2 regions of the Micromonospora sp. WMMD1102 genome follow, and region 2 is predicted to be linked to the other one. Evidence: riboswitches for the same ligand, from Rfam matches in the RefSeq annotation. Region 2 holds a riboswitch; the other holds the start of a gene.
What was found. A riboswitch is a leader RNA that binds a small molecule or an ion and turns the genes downstream of it on or off. The one in region 2 is predicted to bind cobalamin.
Positions count from the first base shown of each region.

Region 1: it holds a riboswitch for cobalamin, as region 2 does, so the genes downstream of both, O7626_RS07535 (ribonucleoside-diphosphate reductase subunit alpha) here and O7626_RS03735 (acyl-CoA thioesterase) in region 2, are expected to answer to the same signal.

Region 1 is NZ_JARUBN010000001.1:1,650,717-1,654,053, reverse strand. Features, by position in the region: gene miaB (tRNA (N6-isopentenyl adenosine(37)-C2)-methylthiotransferase MiaB) at 1-86, opposite strand, end outside; gene O7626_RS07545 (DUF2277 family protein) at 169-414, shown strand; gene O7626_RS07540 (hypothetical protein) at 438-920, opposite strand; cobalamin riboswitch at 1,373-1,586, shown strand; gene O7626_RS07535 (ribonucleoside-diphosphate reductase subunit alpha) at 1,859-3,337, shown strand, end outside.
Region 2 is NZ_JARUBN010000001.1:786,702-790,038, reverse strand. Features, by position in the region: gene O7626_RS03745 (hypothetical protein) at 1-310, opposite strand, end outside; gene O7626_RS03740 (peptidase) at 331-1,371, opposite strand; cobalamin riboswitch at 1,456-1,585, opposite strand; gene O7626_RS03735 (acyl-CoA thioesterase) at 1,667-2,113, opposite strand; cobalamin riboswitch at 2,315-2,535, opposite strand; gene O7626_RS03730 (ECF transporter S component) at 2,701-3,337, opposite strand, start outside.

The DNA of each region.
Region 1 (3,337 bases), 860 kb from region 2:
ATCCGCTCGGAGTCGTGCACGTTCATCTGGCAGCCGTAGGTGCGCACCTGATAGGTGCGCGGGCTGCCGAGGGTTGCGGTAGTCATGACAGTGACAGAGTATCCGCAGGACCCGGGAAGCCCGATCCCCCCGGGACGTCCACCCCTGCCCCGACGGGAAGGTAGCGCCATGTGCCGGAGCATCAAGACCCTTCGCCAGCCGTACGCCGAGGTCGTCACCGAGACGGACATCGAGGCGGCGGCGTTGCAGTACGTCCGCAAGATCTCCGGGTTCCGGGCCCCGGCCGCGCACAACGCGGCGGCCTTCGACGCCGCGGTGGCCACGGTGGCCGAGGCGACCCGGACCCTGCTCGACCAGCTCGTGGTGAAGGGCGGCCCCGGCCGACCGACGCCGACCGAGCGGGCCGCAGGCTAACGACCGGGCGACCCGGTCGGCGGTCAGGCGGCGGCGAGGGCCGGGATCACCGAGTCCGGGGTCCAACGCGACCGCTGGCAGGGCGACCAGCCCCGGCAGCGCGGGCTGAGCACGGTGCAGAGCCGCTGCTCGGAGAGGACTTCGCCGTCCTCGTCCTCCCGCACGTCGTGGTGCACCGGTCGTATCGTGCCGTCCGCCGCCACCAGCAGGTGCCGTCCGGCGTCGAGGGTGTCGTCCGGCAGCAGGCAGGCCCGGCCCAGCCGCCGGGCGAACGCCGCGACGGCGCCCACCTCCGGCAGCCCTGCCGGCACCCCGTAGCAGTCGACGGAGGTCGGAAAGTCCCCGCGACGGTGCCAGACGTCGACAAGCAGCGCGCCGGACGGCACCCGAGCCGGGTCGACCCCGCCGAACGGCAGCACCGGTACGTCGAGCGCGTCGGCAAGCGCGCGGCGGATCTCCGAGGCGGCGACGCGCCTCTCCGTCCTCCAGTTCCACAGCTCGATCATTGCCGCCTCCTCGCCGTAATCGTTCGTGGCTGGATGCCGGTCTCACCTCGGGCATCCCCCGTCGGGCCGGATCACCCCTGGTGTCTGGGTGTAACGGCCTCACCCACGATGGTGCCGGGCACACCGGGCCGAGAGCGGCTAAGTTACCGGTCTGTGACCATATCCGCCGAAATAGACGAGCCTTGACTACCTATTGTAGTCGGAGCAGCACCTCGTTCCGGTGCGGCCTCGCCGGTGGCGCTCACCCAGCGTGGCCTGTTCGGCCAGCCCGGTCGGGCACCGGACAGTTCCGGACCGACCATCCTCCGGGCCCGGCTGCTCGCCAACGCTCCGACCTGGATGACGCCGGGGCCGGGTTTCCGGTCCGACTGTCGACCGGGGACACGACTGCTGGGATCCACGACACGCCCGACACACCATCTGGTGTTGCCCATCTCCCATCCCACCCAGATATGGTGTTTCCCGCAGCTGGTTCGGCCGTCCTGACTGGTCGGTCGAGACAACAGGGAACCCGGTGGAAGTCCGGGACTGCCCCGCAGCGGTGAGTGGGAACGACCGCCGTCAACCAAGCACTGGACCAGCCGGTCCGGGAAGCGACGGCCAGTAGGCGACGCCCCGGCGTCCTGCCCACGAGTCCGAAGACCTGCCAGCGCGCCGTACGCCGACCGGTGTGCGGCGGTCGAAGGCCGCGCGGGACGGCCGACGCCGGAGCCGGCCGCGGTTGTTCGCCGCGGGCCGGCGGCGTCCTCCCGCGCGCTCGACGACCTCGGGCGAGGCGTGAGGAGAGGGCCATGACGGTCGCGCACGAGCAGACCGCGGCGCCGGAGCAGGCTGCGGGTGGGCCGGACCAGGATGCAACTGGGCCGGGGCAGGCCGCGGTGCCGGAGCCGGCCGCGGTGCCGGAGCCGGCCGCGGTGCCGGAGCAGCGCCGGCAGGTCATGCGGGTCCGCAAGCGGAACGGCGACCTGGAGTCGGTGGACGTCAACAAGATCGTCCGGGCCGTGGAGCGCTGGGTCGACGACCTGGACGAGGTCGATCCGCTACGGGTGGCGACGAAGACGATAAGCGGGCTGTACGACGGGGCGACCACCGCCGAACTGGACAGGCTCTCGATCCAGACGGCGGCGGAACTCATCGGCACGGAGCCGCAGTACTCGAGACTGGCGGCCCGGTTGCTGGCCGCGTTCGTCGACAAGGAGGTACGCGGTCAGGGGGTGGCCAGCTTCAGCCAGTCCATCCGGTACGCGCACGGTCTGGGCCTGATCGGCGACGACACGGCCGCGTTCGTGGCCCGAAACGCCCGCAAGCTCGACGACGCCGTCGACCCGGACGGTGACCGGCGGTTCGAGTACTTCGGGCTGCGTACCGTCGCCGACCGTTACCTGCTGCGGCATCCGGAGACCCGACTGGTGGTGGAGACGCCGCAGCACTGGCTGTTGCGGGTCGCCTGCGGACTGTCCCGGACGCCGGGCGAGGCGATCGGGTTCTACCGGCTGATGTCGTCGCTGGCCTACCTGCCGAGTTCGCCGACGCTGTTCAACTCCGGCACCCGGCACACCCAGATGTCGTCCTGTTTCCTGGTCGACTCGCCGAGGGACGAGCTGGACTCGATCTACGAGCGTTACCACCAGGTGGCGAAGCTGTCCAAGTTCTCCGGTGGCATCGGCATCTCCTGGTCCCGGGTACGGGGCCGGGGCGCGCTGATCCGGGGCACCAACGGCCGGTCGAACGGGATCGTGCCGTTCCTCAAGACGCTCGACGCGGGTGTGGCGGCGGTGAACCAGGGTGGCCGGCGCAAGGGTGCGGCCTGCGTCTACCTGGAGCCGTGGCATCCGGACGTCGAGGAGTTCCTGGAGCTGCGGGACAACACCGGCGAGGAGGCCCGGCGTACCCACAACCTGAACCTGGCGAACTGGATCCCGGACGAGTTCATGCGTCGGGTCGAGGCCGACGGCGACTGGTCGCTGATCGACCCGTCCGACGCGCCCGAGCTGCCCGACCTGTTCGGGGACACCTTCGACGAGGCGTACCGGGCGGCCGAGAAGAAGGCCGTCCGGACCGTGCGGGCCAGGGAACTGTACGGGCGGATGATGCGCACCCTGGCGCAGACCGGCAACGGGTGGATGACGTTCAAGGACGCCTCGAACCGGCTCTCCAACCAGACCGGCGAGCCGGGCAACACCATCCACCTGTCGAATCTCTGCACCGAGATCCTGGAGGTCAACAGCGACACCGAGACCGCGGTCTGCAACCTCGGCTCGGTCAACCTGGCCGCGCACGTCACCGCCGACGGGGTCGACTGGGCGAAGCTGCGCGACACCGTACGCACGGCGGTGGTGTTCCTGGACCGGGTGATCGACATCAACTACTACCCGGCGGCGCAGGCGGCGGCGTCGAACCCCCGCTGGCGGCCGGTC
Region 2 (3,337 bases):
ACGGTTCGGCCGCCGGTAGCGGTCGTCCGTCGATGCGGCAGACGAACGCGAGACCCCAGCGTTGGGTGCCGGTGACGGTGTAGCCGGCGCCTTGCAGGGCAGCCAGGCCGGTGGGCGGGTCGCCGAGGTAGCACGCGGTCTGCACGCCGAGGCCGAAGGCGGTGAAGTCGACGACGACGGTGACCCCGGTGCCGGGGCTGCACGCAGCGGCGTGCGCCGGGCGGGGCGTCGGGTCGGCGGCGACCAGCCCGGCCGCGACGACGATGATGGCGATCAGCGCGGCGAGGTGGCGGCGGATCCGGATGGGCATTGGTGAACCTCCCGTGGTGGTCATCGGTGCGGACACGCCAGGGTCGGGGCGGCCGGACGGGAGCCGGCGGCGGACAGGGTGGCGAAGCCCACCCCCGCCAGTCCGGAGACGGCTTGGGCGGTGGCGCGGGTCGCGGTGCTGGGGTCGTACCCGCCGTCGGTGTAGGCGATCGCGCCCCGGTCCACGGCGGGTGCGGTGCAGGTCTGTTGGAGGCTGGTCAGGTACTGACGGGCGTGCAGCCACGGCACGGCCCGACCGGCAGCGGCGAGCGCCTGCGCGGCCAGTCCGGTGCTGTTGGCGTTGGCCACCCCGTTCGCGGTGAACGACCCGTCGTCGGCCTGTACGGAGACCAGCCATCGAGCCGCCGCCTGGGCGACGAGGGGACGGTCGGCGGCGAGGAGTGCCTGGATCGCCAGTGCGGTGGCGTCCACGTCGCTGACGCAGGTGGCCTGGGCGAATAGCAGGGGGAAGCCGCCGTCGGGGCAGCGGGCGCCGGCCAGGAAGGCCACCGCCGCCGGGGGTGCTTCGCCCGCCCGGTCGAATGCCAGCACCGCGAAGGACTGGCTGAACATGTTGCTGAAGTCGCCGAAGGCGGACCGGTCGGTGAACCTACCGGTTGGTGCCATCAGGGTGTGGAGGCGGGCGATCAGGTCGACACCGCCGAACGCTGCCGGATTCAGGCCGCGGACCTGTACGCCGAGGGCGAGTTTGGCGGTCGCTCCGGCGTACGCCTCGGTGCCGTCGCCGATGTAGCCGGTGGTGACCGCCGGTTGCGCCAACCAGGCGGTGGCGCTGGCGGCGTTCGTGTCGGCGACCTTCGCGGCGGCGAAGGCGAAGATCGCGTCGAGGGTGAGTCCCTGATCGGGGTAGGCGACGCCGTCGAAGACGACCTCGAACCGTTCGCCGTCGACCATCTGGCGGGCGAGCCATCCGGCGGCGGCGTCGACACGGTTGAGGGTGGATTGCGCGGCGGCCGGTGGGGCGACAGCTATGCACAGGGTGAGAGTGGCGAGTACGCCGGTGAGGAGAGTGCGGGTGCGGTGCCGGAGGAGGGCGGCCATCAATCGGTGCCTTTCCGGCCCGACGGTCGACGCGACCCGGGACCGCTCCCGGGCGGCTCCGACCCGTGGGCCACGACGGGTGGGGGAACCTTGCGGTACGTCGATGGGTACTCGGGCTCGCGGCGTATGTTCGCCGCCTACCGTTGCGGGCCAGCGCCGGCTTGTACCGGACTTCCCCCATCAACGCACAGGTATCATGATGTTGCAGTCAGTGTGCCCATCCCGGCTCGTGTCGTCAAGGTGATCATGGCCAGGTAGCCGACGAGGGTTCCGGCCGGCACGTACCCGAACTCGCTCACGCCAGGCCGGCCTGGCTGGCGAGGGCGCGGCGCAGCGTCAGGCGGTGCTCGCGGCGGATCTGCGCCTCCTGGTAGCGGCGGCGGTCGTCGTCAGTTTCCGGCAGTAGTGCGGGGACCGGTCGGGGTTGTCCGTTGTCGTCGACGGCGACCATCACCAGGTGGGCGGTGGCGACGAGGGTGGGTGGAACGGCGCGGTCCCACCGGTCGGCGGTGACGGTGACGGCGATCTCCATCGACGACCGGCCGGCCCAGGTGATCCGGGCCTCGACGTGGACGACGTCGCCGACGCGTACCGCCTGAAGGAAGGCGGTTTCGTCGATGGCGGCGGTGACGGCCGGGCCTTCGGAGTGGCGGGCGGCGACCACGCCGGCGACGGCGTCGATCAGGTTCAGGATCCGGCCGCCGTGCACGGTGCCCATCAGGTTGGTGTGGTGCTGGTCCATGATCTGCGACAGGGTCAGCTGCGATGCGGACGGTGGGCGGCTGGGCAGAATCGTGTCGCGCACGGGTTGTCCCCCGAAGGTGGTCGTGACCTGCGGCAGGAAGGACAAACCACACCGACCGTCGGGCGCCGTGGTAGGCGGTACCGGACGGGTACGCGGTCCGCCCGGCCCACCCGCGAGGCCGGCGGCAGCACACACCCGGTCGGTGTGTGCGGCGCGGGCAGGTCTTCGGACTCGCGGGCACGTCCGGACCAGGGTCCGGTCTCCTACTGGCCGTCGCTTCCCAGGCGCGGGTGCGCCCAGTGCCGTTGACGGCGGTCGTTCCTGCTCACCGCTGCGGGGCAGTCCCGGATTCACACCGGGTTCCCTCTTACGACGCCCCGCCTGCACGGGCGGGGCGAACCAGCGCTGACGCCGATGATAGCCGCCGCCGTCCCACGTTGTGGACTTCGCAAGGGGCCTCCAGCCCGGAGTGTGCGGATCGTCTCACCGACGCGGCGCCGACAGCTGCGAGTACGCCGTCATCCCCTGCGGGTCGCAACGGCCGGGCCGCCTGACCGGCGGCTCGGGCGAGACAGTCACTGCGCTCACCGGTCGGCGCCCTGCCGGGTGTGTTCGAAGGTCGGTGTGGTGTGGAAGTTCGCCCGCCGTGCGGCGCGGCGGAAGGCACCGAGGACCGCTGGGCCGGTGAGGGTGACGAGGATCGCGGTGGTGACGGCGCGGCCGGTGTCCCAGCCGAGTGAGGTGACGGTGAAGAAGGCGAAGTATCGCTGGAACTGTTCGAGCAGGGGCAGGCCGGGTTGGTAGGCGATGGAGCTGTCGGGGTCGAGGGAGAACGGCCAGAAGGACAGGTTGAGCATGAACCCGAACAGGTAGCCGCTGACCGCCGAGTAGCCGGCCAGCAGCGCGATCTCCGCCTTGCCGCTTGCTTTGGGTAGTAGGCCGGCGAGCATGCCGACCCAGGCGCAGCCGAACATCTGGTATGGCATCCACGGTCCGACGCCGCCGGTGAGGAGGGCGGAGGCGAACAGGGAGGTGCAGCCGAGTGCGAACCCGAATCCGGGGCCGAAGACCCGTCCGGCGAGGACGAGGATGAAGAACACTGTTTCGATTCCGGCGGTGCCGGCGCCGAGGGGCCGTAGGGCGGCGTTGATGGCGGAGAGGACGCCGAGCATGGCGAGGGCTTTGGCGTCGATGCGTCGGTCGGCGATCTCGGCGAAGACG